Regions from separate parts of the Pseudoalteromonas sp. SG41-2 genome, predicted to be linked through region 1. Evidence: predicted binding sites of a transcription regulator. Region 1 holds the regulator's gene; each other region holds the start of a gene.
The links. The regulator LexA, encoded in region 1, represses DNA repair genes until DNA is damaged. The targets are predictions, from matches to a motif close to TACTGTATNNNNATACAGTA.
Positions count from the first base shown of each region.

Region 2: H5186_RS13880 (SulA-like leucine-rich domain-containing protein) is a predicted target of LexA. The motif match lies at 3,001-3,020, and genes of this name have one in related genera.
Region 3: uvrD (DNA helicase II) is a predicted target of LexA. The motif match lies at 1,538-1,557, and genes of this name have one in related genera.
Region 4: ruvC (crossover junction endodeoxyribonuclease RuvC) is a predicted target of LexA. The motif match lies at 2,321-2,340, and genes of this name have one in related genera.

Region 1 covers NZ_JACJFK010000010.1:24,613-29,146, reverse strand. Annotated here, with positions in the region: gene ctaD (cytochrome c oxidase subunit I) at 1-6, opposite strand, end outside; gene coxB (cytochrome c oxidase subunit II) at 6-1,148, opposite strand; gene lexA (transcriptional repressor LexA) at 1,570-2,187, opposite strand; gene H5186_RS09610 (hypothetical protein) at 2,262-3,056, opposite strand; gene H5186_RS09605 (PaaI family thioesterase) at 3,178-3,621, shown strand; gene H5186_RS09600 (hypothetical protein) at 3,618-3,998, opposite strand; gene H5186_RS09595 (hypothetical protein) at 4,166-4,534, shown strand, end outside.
Region 2 covers NZ_JACJFK010000016.1:61,479-66,012, reverse strand. Annotated here, with positions in the region: gene H5186_RS13895 (hypothetical protein) at 151-909, shown strand; gene H5186_RS13890 (NCS2 family permease) at 932-2,224, opposite strand; gene H5186_RS13885 (sel1 repeat family protein) at 2,352-2,807, shown strand; gene H5186_RS13880 (SulA-like leucine-rich domain-containing protein) at 3,031-3,465, shown strand; gene H5186_RS13875 (YchJ family protein) at 3,505-3,984, shown strand.
Region 3 covers NZ_JACJFK010000019.1:83,273-87,806, forward strand. Annotated here, with positions in the region: gene H5186_RS15590 (dUTP diphosphatase) at 1-405, opposite strand, end outside; gene H5186_RS15595 (YacL family protein) at 590-958, opposite strand; gene H5186_RS15600 (hypothetical protein) at 1,070-1,294, opposite strand; gene uvrD (DNA helicase II) at 1,622-3,787, shown strand; gene H5186_RS15610 (GNAT family N-acetyltransferase) at 3,765-4,534, shown strand, end outside.
Region 4 covers NZ_JACJFK010000001.1:183,438-187,971, forward strand. Annotated here, with positions in the region: gene H5186_RS00790 (ABC transporter permease) at 1-2,267, shown strand, start outside; gene ruvC (crossover junction endodeoxyribonuclease RuvC) at 2,389-2,913, shown strand; gene ruvA (Holliday junction branch migration protein RuvA) at 2,915-3,532, shown strand; gene ruvB (Holliday junction branch migration DNA helicase RuvB) at 3,540-4,534, shown strand, end outside.

The DNA.
Region 1 (4,534 bases):
ACTCATTATTTAGCCTCCGAAGTTGCATCAATCGCGGCTTGTATCTGACTCGGTTGAATTACATCCCCAGTGTCATTGCCCCATGCATTACGCTTATAGGTGATCACAGCTGCTAGCTGCTTGATTGATAACTGCTTGTCAAATGCTTGCATAGCGGTACCTGGGCGACCATGAAGCACTACATCAATATGATCTTTAATATCTCCTAATACTACCGGACTGCCTTTGAGCGCAGGGAAAACCCCCGGTAAGCCCATACCTGTTGGTTGGTGACACGCAGCGCAACTGGCCATATAGACTTGCTCGCCGAGTGTCATTAATTCTTCTTTTGGTAATGTTTGATCTAATAAGGCAGCATCAGCAATTGCAGCGTTTGCTTTTGCCTGCTTAGCTTCGCTCAGCCAGTTTGCAAATGCTTGCTCAGATTTAGCTTCAACCACCACAGGCATAAAGCCATGATCCTTTCCGCATAGTTCTGCACATTGCCCTCGATAAATGCCCTCTTCATTAATTCTGGTCCAAGTTTCATTGATAAACCCAGGGTTAGCATCTTTTTTCACTGCAAAATCAGGCACCCACCAAGAATGAATAACGTCGTCTGAGGTCATTAAAAATCGTACTTTTTGATTAATTGGCAACACCAAAGGTTTATCAACCTCTAGTAAATAGGTGCTTGATTTATCTGCTTGGTTGGTAATTTGTTCTTGCGGGGTAGCTAAAATAGAGTAAAAAGAAACATCTTCTCCCATATACTCATAATGCCACTTCCATTGAGAACCAGTAATTTTAATGGTGAGATCAGCCTTACTGGCGTCTTCCATCGAAATTAAGGTTTTAGTGGCGGGAACAGCCATGGCAATTAAAATCACAAATGGGATTGCCGTCCAAAGGATTTCAACTTTAGTACTTTCATGAAATTGGGCTGGTTTTGCCCCTTTAGATTTACGGTGGTGGATCAGTGCCCAAAACATCACGGCGAACACGATGACCCCAATCACACAACATATAATAAATATTGTCATGTGCAGCTGATAAACATCATTACTTATATCTGTTACGCCCTTACGCATATTAAACTGGCTATTAGCCAATACTTGCTGCGGTAGAACAAACAATATAAGCCACAAGGTAGAGCTCAATTTACCCATGTGACGGCTCCTTTAAATGCTATTGCAAAACGCAAAGCGAAAAGGCGGCACAGCTTTATTCGCGCCAATTCGTTATTTTTTATTGTTACTGAATATTAACGCAACCCTAAATTATGCTATTGAGCAAAATTGTTAGACTTTTAAAGTAGCTGTTAACACAGTGTATTAACCAATTAGTTAAAAAACGAACAATTAGCAAGTTTTAAGAGCAATTAAATTCTTTTTTGGTGCATAAATAACAGCTAAAAATCAGCGCGTTATTTTGTAATTAGGGATAATATTAGAGGGCTAAAAGTAGCTGGTAAGTAGATTTGATAGGGCTTAGGACGCTATAGCTAAGTATAAAATCTAGCCATTAAAGCGGTAAAAAATTAAATGCACCAAACTTCACCAATTTGGTGCAAAATATAGATCAAAAAATTTACATCCAATCAGCGTTGCGGATCACCCCAACAGCCAACCCTTCAATATTGAAAGATTCATGTTCAAGATCCACTTCAATCGGTGAAAATTCATCATTTTCAGCATGTAAAAAAACTTTTTTACCTGCTTTTTCAAGGCGTTTTACTGTTACATCGTCATCAACACGGGCAACCACCACCTGGCCATTTTCAGCAACTTGAGTGCTGTGTACAGCCAATAAATCGCCATCCATAATACCAATGTCTTTCATACTCATGCCTTGCACACGCAGTAAAAAATCAGCAGCCGGTTTAAACAAGAGTGGATCTATTTTGCAATGACTTTCAACATGCTGCTCTGCCAAAATAGGCTCACCAGCGGCAACTCTGCCTATTAGAGGTAAACCAAGTTGTTCCGGCTCATCCTCTTCAACTAACTGAATACCTCGACTGGCACCGGGCTTCATTTTAATAACGCCCTTTTTCGCTAATGCCTTTAAATGTTCTTCCGCTGCATTAGCACTTTTAAAACCTAACGTTTGCGCAATCTCAGCACGGGTTGGCGGCATACCGGTATCTTTAATAAAAACTTTAATAAGTTCGAGAATTTGAGCTTGGCGATTCGTTAATGGGCGCATACAACTGGTTTTCCATACAGTACATTTAACTGTGAGTATATACAGTTATCTGAAAATCGCAAATATAAATTGGCTTAAAATCGCGCCGTTAATAACAAGCTCATACTATTTAAACCACTTCCAGAATCAAGCGCAGATCCAAGACCAAACTTTAATGCTACATGTTGATTAAACCAATATTGCGTTTGCAGTTCATAGTTGTCTTTTAGATTTTTCTGATTACGAATATTAGCAACGACTCCCACTGACCATGCTTGATTTACATAATAAACCGCCTGCCCCTGCACATAACGATAACGCCCTGCCAATTGCTTTAGCTCTAAATCCCAACCTTGATTGCTAACTATATTTGTCCAACGAACATAAGGAGCATAAGTCCATTCAACCGCGACTCTTTCATTATCTTTGCCAAACCACATATCATGGCGCTCTAAGCGACTGTAATATATATTGAACCCTAGTTGTAACTGCTCATTCATTTGCTTACCAACAGCGGCACTCACTAAATAATCAGTATTTTGCCAATAGCTATTATCCTCACAGAGGCGCTGCGCGCTGGCACTAATAACTAATCCTGCGGGACCATAGATGGCAGCATCGGCATTTAAATAGCTAAAATCATCATTAGCAAACCCACCAATAGCATAATTATTGACTTGATTTAAATACGCTTTTAGCTCGTATGGACCAGTCAACGATTCAAGATCTTGCGCAAAATATCGATACCGTGCGCCTAAAAAAGATTCATCTAAACCAGCTAAATCGGTAAAACCAATATCGAGTTGATGTTGGGTACTAGCAACAGCCTGCGGCTGAGCAACAAGGCTCATTAATAATATTGCACCACATCCAAATACCTTTACTTTCATCCTTAAGATCCATTAACAGTTAGATAATATAGGTACATTTTATCTATTTTTATGATCTTAACTGTAGGAAAATGTTTAAAAGTGTAGACTGATTTAGTAAATAACTTAGTGAGGTAGACAGATGAGTATTTGGTATCAACCGATCACCCTAGCACAATGTAAGCAACTTGATGACGGCATAAGTGGTCAAGGCACATTGATGAAAACCATGGGCATTGAAATAAGTGAAATAGGCGATGATTATTTAGTAGCAACGATGCCCGCGATCCCAGCTCATCATAACCCTATGGGTATGGTGCATGGCGGCGCAAATGTTGTACTTGCAGAAACGGTGGCGAGTTATGCTGCAAACTTTGCTGTTGATTTTACAAAGTTTTATTGTGTTGGCCAGGAGATCAATGCCAATCATCTAAAAGCATCACGTAATGGTATATTAACCGCGATAGCAACACCACTACACTTAGGCAAGCGTACATCCGTATGGGAAATAAAAATCACCAATAGTCGTGGAGAACTGTGCTGCGTATCAAGAATGACCGCAGCAATTGTAGAGCGAAAAGGCTAACTTGAAAGTGGATAAATTGTAATTTCAATACCTGCGCCAATAGCAGAAATACGCAATAAAGTATCGGCACTGAGCGCTTGATTAAAGCATTTTGGCGAAGTGCCTGATTCAAAGCCAATATCAAAGGTGCGCTTTGAGCATGATAACCACTGCTTTAATGCATTGCGTGAGCAAGATTCAATTAACTCACATAAGTGGTTAATCGCTTTATCTGGTGAGATAACGTCTTCATTAGACTCAATACGTGCTAGTTGACGGTACTCATCTTTATCGTAATGCAAAACCACAGCACTTTTTTTTAAGTCTGCAACTAACAAACTAATATCTTGCTTTGATTCAAGCTCTAGATCTACATTTAAAAATTGAATTTCCGACATTGTTTCATTTTTACCCTGCGTTAATAACAACGCAAACTTTAACCTAATTTTGCGTATATACCAAATCTAGAGTAGCTAGTTTTATTTTGTTGATGCGACAATTTGCCACATTGGCAAACTCAATATAATTTATAGAATACCGCACTAATAACAAACAGGTAGTCACTATGGATAAACGCATTTTTAAACATGCGCGTAAGTTTCACAAATGGTTAGGTTACTTATTAGCGCTACAAATTTTTGCATGGTTACTCGGTGGTTTAATTATGAGTGCTATACCGCTTGAAAAAGTTCACGGTAAACATTTAGCTGCGCGGCAATTAAATAACCCATTCAAACAAGCTGATTATCTAGCCTCAGTTGATAATATCGTTGCAAAAATTACTCAACCAAGACAAATTAGTTATAGTCACTTTTTAACAATCCCTACCATTATTGTGAGCAACAGTAACGGTGAGTACAGCTTTAACGGAGTTACTGGCCGTCCTTTGGTAGCACCGAGTAAAGCGCAAATTATTGCCAATGCCCAAGCTCAT
Region 2 (4,534 bases), on a different contig from region 1:
GACGCGCAAAATGAAAAAATATCATACGCAGATAGTAATAAATGATGAGAAAGTGAATTCTTTTTTACATAAGCCGCGCAAAACTATCCCGTTAGCATATATTTAATGTAAGATTAAAATTATTAGCTTGTGAAATTTGAGACCTAAACCATGATCGTTTCTATTATTATTATGTTGATTGTTGCACTGATTGTCATTGCCCTCTGGGTCAGTGCGGTACAACAGCATAAAGAGAAACAAGAAACAGAACGCCGTAAAGACTTAACCAAACAAAAAAAAATCATTGAAGAATCAGAAGATGTTCTAGTAAATAGCGCCAACATACCTATGTCAGAACATATTTTACGTATTCTGCAACGGCGTATTCATGATGCGTTAGCAGCAATGGTGCAGCTATCTCCTAATTCAAAAGAGTTAAAGAATCGCTTAAAAGAAGCCAATGAACGTTTAGGGAACTCAATCGACACCGCTAACTCAGAAAACTTAGTGTTACCCGATAACGACAAGCAATTAATAGCACTTATTCAAGGTATCAAGAAAGTACGTGCAGTGCTTCGCTCAGAGCATGGTAAAGGAAAAGTAGACAGCCAAATTTTTATTGCTGAAGACAAGCGCTTAGAAAAGCTCCAATTACGAATTAATATTGAAAGCCAGATTAAACGAGGTATCTCAGCGCGCTCTGCGAATATGGTCGGTTCTGCACGCCAATACTTTGAAAAAGCGTACGCAACTGTATCAGCAGTAGCTTATAGCGACGATTATATAACTACAAAACGCCAAGAACTCGAAGGTTATTTAGAAGCAATAAGCACCGACCTTAAAGCCTCCAATGCAACTGCACTGAAGAAAAAAGCAGAGCAAGAACAAGATGATTTAGACGTGCTTTTTGCACCAAAGAAAAAGTGGTAAACCACTTTTTCTTTGTATTAACTTAGGATAAAAACGCAAATTTTATCACAAACATCGCTGTCAATATCCACACACTGATGCTTACTTGTTCTCGTTTACCACACAATACTTTAACAGCTGTATAAGAAATAAAGCCCAGTGCAATGCCATGAGCAATGGAGAATGTTAGCGGCGTCATCAGTAATACCACACTCACTGGAATGGCATCTGTCATATCATCCCAATTTACAAACTTGAGGTTTTGTAGCATTAGCACCGACACGTATAAAATAGCTCCCGCAGTTGCATAAGCTGGCACCATTTTCGCCAAAGGTGCAAAAAACATCATCAATAAAAAGCACATTCCTACAACCACAGCTGTAAGTCCTGTTCTGCCACCCACAGACACCCCTGCAACTGACTCTATATATGAGGTTGTGGTCGAAGTGCCCAATACTGAACCGGCAATGGTTGCGGCACTATCAGCACTTAATGCTCGTCCTAAACGTGGCATATTACCTTTTTCGTCCGCTAAGCCTGCTTTTTGAGTTACCGCAACTAAAGTGCCTGATGTATCAAATAAATCAACGAACAACAATGCAAAAATGACGCTAAGCATTGACAACTCAAATGCCGCTGAAAAATCAAGTTGCATAAAAGTAGGCGCAATTGAAGGTGGCATAGATATCACGCCTTGATACTCTACCAAACCCAGACTTAGCGCGATCACAGTTACTAATAAAATACTGATCAAAACACCGCTTTTAAAATCACGATAAAGTAGCGCTGCAATAACAAAAAAGCTAAAAATAGCCAACAATGGACCGGCAGCCGTTATATCACCCAGCTGCACTAATGTTGCAGGGCTGGCCACAATGATCCCGGCATTTTTAAGCGCAATTAACGCTAAGAACGCTCCAATTCCTGTTGCAATGGCTTGCTTTAACACCAATGGAATAGCATTAATTATCCACTCCCTGACTTTGAACAAACTCAGGAACAAGAAAATACAGCCCGACATAAACACAGCCCCTAATGCTGCTTGCCAGGTATAGCCCATACCTAATACAACACCATAAGTAAAGAAGGCATTAAGCCCCATACCAGGAGCCAAAGCTAACGGATAATTTGCCCAAAAGCCCATGATAAAGCAGCCAATAGCGGCAGCAATACAAGTTGCCACAAACGCAGCACCTTGATCCATACCAGCTTCAGCCAACATAGCAGGGTTGACAAACACAATATAAACCATAGTAATAAAGGTAGTGAGACCAGCAATACATTCGCGGCGCACAGTCGAGTTGTGGTCGCTAATTTTAAATAACGCGTCGAGCATAAGTGAGTTTCATTTTAGATGACAATAATTGCGTGATTTTATCATATATTTCAAGAATAACAGGACAATTAACCTGATATTAGACTAAACTGAGCAGGTAAATGACAACAATAATATGTGTGGCACTATGACAGATACCTCGCCAATTGGCTTAGATTTAGAACAACAGTTAGAAAACGTATTATCGTTTATCACCCAACCGAGCAAAGCCCCACACAGTGCGGTTAAAGCTGATACTCCTGATAACACTGTTAATAAAGCCCTGTATTATTTAAAAAATGATCAACCTCCTCTCGCAGCTAAATGGATGCGCTTAGCTGCAATGTCAGGTAATCAGCGAGCCCAATTTTATCTCGGATTATTTTTTATCAAAGGCCAAGGCGTACCTACTAGTGTTTTTCATGGCGCGGTATGGCTAAGTTTAGCCAGTAGCCAAGGCTATGAGCCTGCAGCAACTGCCTTAACTGATTTACGTAAACATCTAACCACCCGCCGCTTTAAAGATGCCCAGTGTTATGCAGCAACACTGTATGAGCAAATACACCAACAGCAGTTTGCTCACCTGATCCCCAACTCACCTTGAAAAGGGACTAATCTACCCTTTTCATTAAAATCAATTGCCACCTCAATGTAACTAAGTAATATATTGTTTTATAAAAATTATTTTATTTTATGCACATTTCCAAAGCTGATGGTATCAAATAAATATAAAAATCGTTCAAAAAGATAGCAAAAAACACTTGCACACAAACACTGTATAAACTACTGTATATGAGTACTGTATAAACAACCAGTGAGTGAAACTTATGTTACAGCCAATTACCGTCAGAACAGTTAAAAGCTATCAACAAGATAATTTAAGCGCATCAGTAAATTTGATTCAGATAGAAGATGAGATCTCTGCAACTTTTGAACTTCTAAAGGTGTTACACCATTACAATAATAAAAACGCATGGACGTTACTGATTGCACCGGATCACGTACCAAGTAAAGCTTTACTCGATTCATGTTCTATTGATACCAGTAAACTATTAGTGATCAGGCAAAAGCATCTGGTTAATTTAGAGTATGTACTAAATTCTGCACTACATAACGGTAACTTTGCAGCGGTGATCACCTGGACAGACATTGTGAGAGACAATCAAATAGCTAACCTGTCATTAAAGTTAGATCAAGCCAGTGCAAAACTATACTGTTTTACTAAAACCCAACAAGCTACAGAGATAGCATTAGCACAATAAGCTGTTAAAATGCCGTTTTTAATAAAGCGTATTTTAATTATGACCTCACTCACTGACAGTCTTTGCTTATGTGGCAGCGAACAAAGCTATAGCGATTGCTGTGAAAAATTGCATTTAGGCAATATACAAGCAACAAGCCCAGAGCAACTAATGCGCTCTCGCTTTGTTGCTTATGCCTTAAAAAATGCTAAGTATATTTACCAAACTTATGCACAAGAAAAACAAGCAGCAAACCCACTCAGAGAAATTGCCGATTTTGCTAATAGTTGCCGCTTTATAAAATTAGCCGTGATCAGTGCAGATCAGCAAGAGTACACTGGTTGTGTTGAATTTTGTGTTAGCTATTTTTATCAAAACTTGTTTTGCCAACTGCATGAAAAATCAAGCTTCATAAAAGAAGATGGCCAGTGGCGTTATCTCGATGGTGAGATCTTCCCTGTTGCAGATATAAAAATTAGCCGCAATGATGAATGCCCGTGTGGTAGTGGTAAAAAATATAAAAAATGCCACAGCGTGTAACACTTTCTTAGAGTATAGTTTTTACCGTAAGTATTTATAAATAATCATAAATTCAAAAAACTCGCAAGCCAATGTGGTCTGTCTAAGTGCGATTAACTCTTTGTTGCTTAACCTAAATTTTGGTTCATGTGTTTTCTAACGCATTGATTTAAAGCACTAATATTACTTTTACTCTCCAGCCAAAATTTTCAGGGAAAATAAGGCGAATTTACGCGTCAATAGCATGCCTATTACAAATAAATTCAACGCAGTTAACATTGAAAAATAGCCGCTGGAGATAGATTTATTATCCGAAGCTCAGATTACTTCCGCCAGTAGAATAACGCGGTAGCAGTAGCGAGCCCACTTGGTTAAAAACCTCTTGTCACGATTAAATCACTCCTAGATTAAACAAATTTTAATTCTGAAAGGTCAACATACTCTAGTACTTCACAACAACACCTATAAACAACTAACTCATCCATAAAGCATATCAATATTGCGTTAGAACCAGCCCCGTAACATGCAAATATCTAGTCATATCAAAAAACAATAAAGGAACAAATGTTAA
Region 3 (4,534 bases), on a different contig from region 1:
ACCTATTAGCGCCATACATCCAGCGAAGGCTGCGGCGTTAAAGGTTTTCTCAGCGACGGCTGACGCGGCGAGAATTTCTAACGTTTGTTTGAAATCATCAGCTTGTTGCGGTGCACTTAACTGTTGTTCCAACTGCTTAGCAAGATCTAAATAACTGGTCTCACCATCAATGCGTAACGATAAACCGAAGTGAAAAATATCAACCAATTCTAAAATAACTTGCTCGGTATCTGGAGTTTGCTTTTTCCACCATTTCCAACCGTAATGATCAAGCATTTCAGCGCATTCAACCCAAATAGCGCGATACCATTCAAAGCCTTGGCTAAACCATTGATCATGAACTTTGGTGTTCATGGCATTTTGCATTTCTAGCATCACCACTAGTTTATTTAAATTGGCAGACATATCTCTTCCGGTTACTATTTTTTAATTGTAGTTAATAATACAGATAAATACTCTTCGATGAAATCGATTCTACGTGCTGATTGTGGTTAATACGCAGAGGTCGCTAACACAAATATTGCCAATATAGCTAAGGGCATTTCATTACGCGGCACCCGAGGATATTTTGCTAACTGAAAACTGACGGCTACCTACCTGTAGTAAATTCTTGCCATGAATTAATCAGATCAACAAAATCTTCAAAACCACAGCCGCTACTTAAACCATTTTCTTCAAGCATAAGCTCATCATCTTGATAAGCAAATAAATCTTCAGAGTCTTGGTGCAAGGCATGGGCTTCAAAAATGGCTTCATCTTTATTTAAGATCAAATCAATTTCTTGGCCCTGTAGCGTTAACGGCTCAAAACTACTTGATACTGAGGCTATTAAAGCTTGTACCATGGCGATTTTATCTTTACCGATTTCTTCATTAAGCCAACGGCCAATAACCGCATGTTCACTGCTAATTTTAATCCGCAAGCCACTTATTGGATCGCGTATAAATTGGTATTCCATAACTTTACCTAAATACAACTAATGATCGGGATTATACCCTAGTCAGTGCTGAATAAATAAAGCCAGTGACAAAAATAGCGCTAAAAAGCGCTATTCTTTGAAGTGATACAGCTACCGATAAGATCTAAACCGCGCGGCATCAATGATTGCCCAAATATAGACGATCGGCAGTAATATAAAACCAATCGCAACATAAATAAGCGCGCCACTAATAACCCACGCTAGGAAGAAACCAATTGCCGCCATGATCCGGCCTTGAACTAACTGCCCTAAACCTGGGAAAAATATATTACAAATCGCTGCGATAACATTACCGCCTGAACCTTGCTCTGCCATGTTAACCTCAATTATTAATTTAATTTTATTCTTATCTACTTACATTCTTCATGCCAATTATTTAGTTATTAAAAATCAATATGTTAAAATCAACGGTAATACGAAGAACTAGCTAAAATCGTGATTTTTACTAAATATAAGTCAAATTGGCGATATCACTTCACACCATTGATCTAGCTTAGCTAAAAAATGACTATAAATGAATCATTAAGTTTTTAAAGCCTTTAGACTATGTATTAAATTAACTGGTTATAAAAACAGTATTTTATTTAGCCTAACAAAAACACCTGTTATACTGCTTTTAATATTGATTGAAAAGGCGTGATGATGGACGTTTCAGAATTACTCGACGGTTTAAATGATAAACAACGGGATGCAGTTGCAGCCCCACTCCAAAATATGCTGGTGCTTGCTGGCGCAGGCTCTGGGAAAACTCGAGTACTCGTTCATCGTATCGCATGGTTAATGCAGGTTGAGCAAGCCTCCGCTTATAGTATTTTTGCAGTAACCTTTACCAATAAAGCAGCTAAAGAAATGCGCACGCGCGTTGAACAAGCCCTTCAAGCACCAGTAGGTGGTATGTGGATTGGTACTTTCCATGGCTTATCACACCGTATTTTGCGCGCCCACCATCGCGAAGCAAACTTACCAGAAGCGTTTCAAATTTTAGACTCTGATGATCAACTTAGAATGATCAAACGCTTATTAAAAGCCATGAATATTGATGACAAAAAATGGCCTGCAAAACAGTTTGGCTGGTATATCAGCGCCAAGAAAGATGAAGGTCTGCGCCCCAAAGATATCCAAGCTTACGACATCAACGAACAAATGATGCTTAAAGTTTACACCGCTTATCAAGAAGCATGTGATCGAGCAGGATTAGTTGATTTTGCCGAAATCTTATTACGTAGTTTTGAAGTACTAAAAAATAATCCAACCTTACTACGTCACTACCAGCAACGTTTTGCCCATATGCTAGTAGACGAGTTTCAAGATACCAACACCATTCAATATGCATGGCTTAAATTATTAGCCGGCGATACCAACAGCATCATGATCGTAGGTGATGATGACCAAAGTATTTACGGTTGGCGTGGTGCTAAAATTGAAAACATTAAGCGCTTTTTGACCGATTTTAAAGCCGAAACTATTCGCCTTGAACAAAACTATCGCTCTACTGCCACGATTCTAAAAGCGTCTAATGCACTTATTCAAAATAACTCAGACCGAATGGGTAAAAGCCTCTGGACTGATGGCAATGATGGTGAACCTATTTCTGTTTATGCCGCTTTTAACGAATTAGACGAAGCGCGCTTTGTAAGCAGCAAATTACGCAGCTGGTTAAACGCTGGTAATGCCCTACAAGATGCGGCGATTTTATATCGTAGTAACGCGCAATCGCGGGTACTTGAAGAAGCGATGTTACAAGAAGGCTTGAAGTACCGAATTTACGGCGGTATGCGCTTCTTTGAACGTCAGGAAATTAAAGATGCACTGGCATATTTACGGCTCGTAGGTAATCGTCAGGATGATGCTGCATTTGAGCGAGTGATTAACACTCCTGCTCGTGGCATTGGCGATAAGACCTTAAGCCATATTCGCGATTGTGCGCGTAGCGAATCATTACCATTATGGTACGCCGCCAAAGCCATCGTAGAACAACAACATTTATCAGGACGTGCGGCGACGGTTGTTACTAAGTTTGTTGAACTGGTAGAACATATTGAAGATAAAATTGGTGATCTCACTTTAGAAGAGCAAGCGAAATACGCTATTCAAACATCTGGTTTAATGGCGATGTATCAAGCAGAAAAAGGCGAAAAGGGCCGCGCCCGGGTAGAAAACTTAGAAGAGCTGATCAGCGCCTGTGGCCAATACGAACTCCCGGAAGATGAAGAGTTTAGCTCACCACTGCAAGGATTCTTGGCTTATACCTCACTGGAATCAGGTGATGGCCAAGCTGAAGAACATGAAGATGCAGTGCAAATGATGACGTTGCACTCAGCGAAAGGCTTAGAGTTTCCACTCGTATTTATGGTTGGTGTTGAAGAAGGCATGTTCCCATCTCAACAAAGTAATGAAGAATCAGGTCGGTTAGAAGAAGAGCGTCGTCTTTGTTATGTCGGGATGACTCGTGCGATGGAAAAACTCTATATTAGCCATGCCGAGAGCCGCCGTCTTTATGGTCAAGAAAAGTACCACAGTCCATCACGCTTTTTACGTGAAATGCCTGAAGATTGTATTGAAGAAATTCGTATTAAAACTCAAGTATCGCGACCACCCGCAGCAGGACGATTTAGCTCATCAGTTAGTCATGCCGTATTTGAAGAAAGTGGCTTTAGCTTAGGACAACACGTATTACATGCAAAATTTGGTATGGGAACGGTTATTAATTACGAAGGCAGTGGCGCTCAATCTCGCGTACAAGTGAATTTTGATGACTTTGGTAGTAAGTGGTTAGTAACTGTTTATGCACGACTACAAGCCATTTAACTCGTTAATAAGTAATATCCTACCGCAAATTGCCTATGCTAAACATAGGCAATTGCTACTCATTACTGGCGAACAAAACTGGTGTTATCAACAGGCTAATGAGTTACTCAAGCAACTTTGCCATCCGCTTGTTAAGGTATTATCAACTAGTGGCGAACTCACTGACAGTAGCTGGCCTGAACATACTCATCAAATTCTTGGCCAAGAATTTCAGCATGTTATTTATGACGGTTTTAGTGGCTTAGTGCCAGACAAATTTGCCGCTCTTAGTGGCACTGTTCAGGCTGGCGGTTTATTTATTGTATTGTTGCCAGAACTTGATGATTTACACTATTGGTGTGACCCAGCACTGACCGCCTTTCAATCATTTGCTCAACAACAACAGCAGAGTTATTTTAACCAACGCTTGGCACGCTTACTCCAGAGTAATTTGTATCTGCACCTCAGCCAACAATCAGGCTGGCAAACGTTACCAGAAACAAGCCAGCTAGCAGGTAAAATAAACCTAACTGAACAGCAATTTTGCATCGAGCAAATCATTAGAACTGCCAACGGTAGAGCCAATCGCCCTTTATTGATCAGCGCCGATCGTGGCCGTGGAAAATCGGCGGCTTTAGGGCTTGCTGCTGCAACACTTAACGATAAAAAAATACTCATTTGTGCACAGCAGTTTAACGCCCTACACAGCTGTTTTAAACACTTTGCCGCAGCACGAGGATTAAGCTATCAAACTCGGGATAAACAACT
Region 4 (4,534 bases), on a different contig from region 1:
ACTTACAAACCGCACAACTCACTTACTTTGATACTATGTTGTTTGCTAATGACGAAATGCAATTAAGCTCAGTAAAGGCGGTGTCGGAGCATTATCCACTTAAGGGCGAACTAAAAGTTAAAAGCAGTTTAACCGGAGAGGTTGAAGTGGCCACGCAAGGGCCAACTGTTGGTAATGTGTGGTTTAGTGAATCGGTATTTTATGCACTAAATGTAAAAGTAGGTGATACGGTTGAGCTAGGCGCTGCGCAATTTAATATTGAAAAAGTATTGGTGGAAGAGCCAGATGCGCCATTTAATATTTTTTCAAGTAGTCGTCGTGTGTTGTTAAATAACCAAGATGTAGACAAAACTGAAGTGATCCAGCCGGGCAGCCGTGTTTTTTACCGCCAGTTGTATGCAGGGGATGAGAGTAACCTTACTGACTTTTATAGCTGGCTAAAACCACAAATGAAAGAAAACCAGCAATGGTATGGTGTTAAAGACAGACAGTCGCCGATTGCAAATAGCTTAAACCGCGCTGAAAGCTTTTTATTATTAGCGGGGTTATTGGGCATTATTTTAGCGGCGGTGGCTATTGCCGTGTCTGCAAAGCGTTATTGCGAACGCCAATATGACCCAGTTGCGATGATGAAAACCTTAGGTGGTAGCCGATCGACAATTCGCAAAATTTACTTACTGCATTTATCACTGGTGTGTGCTTTGTCGGTCATACTTGGCTTAGCCATTGGCTATGGTTTACAAGAGATAGCCACTAGTTATTTAGCTAAATCAATGAACAATACTCTTCCTGCAGCGGGTATAAAACCGTGGTTTGTGGCGATTAGTACTGGCGTTATCTGTGCCGTGATGTTTTCAATCAAGCCGTTATTAGATTTATTTGATATTCCACCGCTTAGGGTATTACGCCGTAACTTAGGCGATAAGCTACTAGTAAGTAAAGTGCATTTAGCGATGTCGGGCTTAACAGTCTTTTTATTAATGTGGTTGTTTAGTAATAACCTTAAAATTACCGCTATTTTGTTTGTCTCTACTTTAATTTTGATTGCAATACTGTTTGTATTATCTCGGTTAATTTTTGGCAGCGGACGTAAACTAGGATTGCGCCCGGGGAATAGTTGGTCATTAGCGATTGCTTCGTTGCAAAAACGTGCCAATGCTAATGCGGTACAGTTGATCAGTTTTTCGTTGGCAATAAAGCTATTGTTATTTTTAGTGGTGCTGAAAAACGATATGATCGCAGATTGGCAATCGCAACTTCCAAGCGACGCGCCGAATGCTTTTTTAGTAAATATAACCGAAACTGAATTGCCAGACGTAACAAGCTTTTTAGAGCAAAAAAATATTCAAGTATCTGAGTTCTATCCGACTATTCGTGGTCGCGTAAACGCTGTTAATGGTGAATTAGTTGCTCGCGAAGTCTCATTGCAAGACAACGAGAAGAAAGACGAAGAAGCACGCGCAGGTATTGGCCGTGAACTAAATCTTACATGGTTAGAGCAAGTCCCTGTGCAAAATGAGATCATAGACGGGCAGTGGTTTGCCGACAATGCCACCGCTGAAGCATCGATCGAAGAATCTATGCTAGAGCGTTTAGATGTGAAACTGGGTGATACGCTAACATTTTTGATTGGCGCCCAGTCATTTGATGCCAAAATCACCAGTGTTCGTAAAGTTAATTGGGCTACTTTAAAGCCTAATTTCTTTATTATATTAAGTCCTGATGTACTGGCTGATTTTCCTGCGACGTATATTTCATCGGTGCGTATCGAAGCCGATCAAAAACGCGACTTTAGTGAGCTACTACGTGCCTACCCGACAATCAACGCCATCGACGTTGACAGCTTTGTCAAACAAATACGTTCTACTATTTCGCAAGTATCGCTGGCAATTGGATTTGTACTGGCGATAGTGGTGATGTGTGGTGGCTTAGTTTTAATTTCGCAAGTGCAAGCAAGCCTTGGTGAACGGATGCAGGAAATTGTCATATTGCGTACCTTAGGCGCCAAAGGGCGGCTAATAAAAAATGCCACTTTATATGAGTTTTTATTGCTGGGCAGCGCTGCTGGTTTTGTCGCTGCGTTGGTCAGTGATGTGGCTTTATTAATAGTGCAACGTGAGATGTTTGACTTAGCAGGTAAGCTGCACCCGCATATTTGGCTTATTGGACCATTAGTGGGTGGTGTGTTTGTGGCATCACTAGGCTACTTTATGATAGCTAGAACCATGCGTAAAAATACCCAAGGGTTACTACGCTCTTTAGCCTAAAAGGTTAGCAATTAAACAAGCCCGTTTTTACGGGCTTTTTTATGCCAATAATGCACTGGTAATTTATACAGTGCTCTGGCATTATTAGCGTACTTAACTATTTACACTGATTGGGCAAGTATTGGCTATTATTTTAGGGATTGATCCTGGCTCACGATTAACCGGTTATGGGGTGATTGCCCATCAAGGTGCTAAATTTACTTATTTAGGCAGCGGTTGTATAAAACTGGCCGATCACGAGTTTCCTATTCGATTAAAAATGATTTATCAAGGGATCAGTCAACTAATCGAACAATTCTCTCCCGATCATTTTGCCATTGAAAAAGTATTTATGGCGCATAATCCTGATTCAGCTCTTAAATTAGGCCAAGCCAGAGGGGCTGCAATTGTTGGTGCGGCAATGGCTGAGTTACCGGTGTTTGAATACTCGGCGCGGCAAATTAAACAAGCGGTGGTAGGGCACGGTGGTGCCGATAAATCGCAAGTGCAGCATATGGTTAAAAATATTTTAAAATTGCCAGGCACACCGCAAGCGGATGCAGCCGATGCATTAGCCATTGCGATATGCCATGCTCATTCCGATCAAAATTTAATAAAACTAGCGGGCAGTGCCAGTAAAACCGTTAGAGGACGATTAAGGAAATAACATGATAGGTCGCTTAAATGGCATCTTAGTAGAAAAACAACCGCCAGAAATTTTGCTTGAAGTAAGCGGTGTTGGTTACGAAGTTAACATGCCGATGACGTGTTTTTATGATTTACCAAACATTGGCGAAAATGCCATTGTGTATACTCATTTTGTAGTAAGAGAAGACGCCCAGTTATTATTTGGCTTTAATAATAAAATTGAGCGAGCATTATTTAGAGAGCTATTAAAAGCCAATGGCGTTGGGCCAAAGCTCGGATTAGCAATACTTTCAGGGATGTCGGCTAAGCAATTTGTTAGCTGTGTGAATAACGAAGATGCCACCAGTTTAGTGAAACTGCCAGGTGTAGGTAAAAAAACCGCAGAGCGCCTGGTACTTGAAATGAAAGACCGATTAAAAGATTGGGGTAATGACTTATTCACGCCATTTAGTGATAATGCAGTTATAGAGCCCGCATCTGACGCACTTATTGCTAATAATGCGGCAGATGATGCAATCTCTGCGTTAGTGTCATTAGGTTATAAATTGGCGCAAGCACAAAAAACAGTAAAATCAGTGGCCAAGCCTGGTATGTCTACAGAGGTTCTGATCAAAGAATCTCTAAAATCAATGTTGTGAGTAAACCATGATTGAAGCGGATCGTTTAATAGATGCGACTGAACAAAGTAATGAAGATGTAGTCGATCGCGCGATTAGACCAAAACTATTAGCCGATTATACTGGTCAGCCCCATGTTAAACAGCAAATGGAAATATTTATAGAAGCTGCACGTAGTCGGGGTGAAGCGCTTGATCATTTATTAATATTTGGTCCGCCGGGTTTGGGTAAAACCACACTAGCAAACATTGTTGCCAATGAGCTGAATGTCAGTATTAAAACAACCTCGGGCCCAGTGCTTGAAAAAGCCGGTGATTTAGCCGCACTACTGACCAATTTAGAAGAAGGCGATGTACTTTTTATTGATGAAATACATAGGCTAAGCCCGCAAGTTGAAGAAATACTCTATCCTGCAATGGAAGATTATCAACTCGATTTAATGATTGGTGAAGGGCCCGCAGCTCGTTCCATTAAGCTCGATTTACCCGCTTTTACCTTAATTGGTGCTACCACTCGCGCAGGCTCGTTAACCTCACCACTTAGAGACCGTTTTGGTATTGTGCAGCGTTTAGAGTTTTATTCGGTGGCAGATTTATCGACTATAGTGGGGCGCTCTGCTCATTATTTAAATTTAGCCATGTGTGATGAAGGCGCCATTGAAATTGCTAAACGCTCTCGTGGTACGCCACGTATCGCCAATCGATTATTACGCCGGGTACGAGATTACACGCAAGTTAAATCAGACGGTACTGTAAATGCCGAAGTGGCAGAGCTGGCACTTAATATGATTGATGTCGATAAAAGCGGCTTTGATTATATGGACCGTAAATATTTACTCGCGATCATTGAAAAGTTTATGGGGGGGCCGGTAGGGTTAGACAACTTAGCCGCCGCCATCGGTGAAGAAAAAGAAACCATTGAAGATGTGATCGAGCCTTACCTCATCCAGCAAGGATTTATCCAACGTACGCCAAGAGGGCGTATTGTGTCTGATAACGCCTATCATCACTTTGGCTTATTACC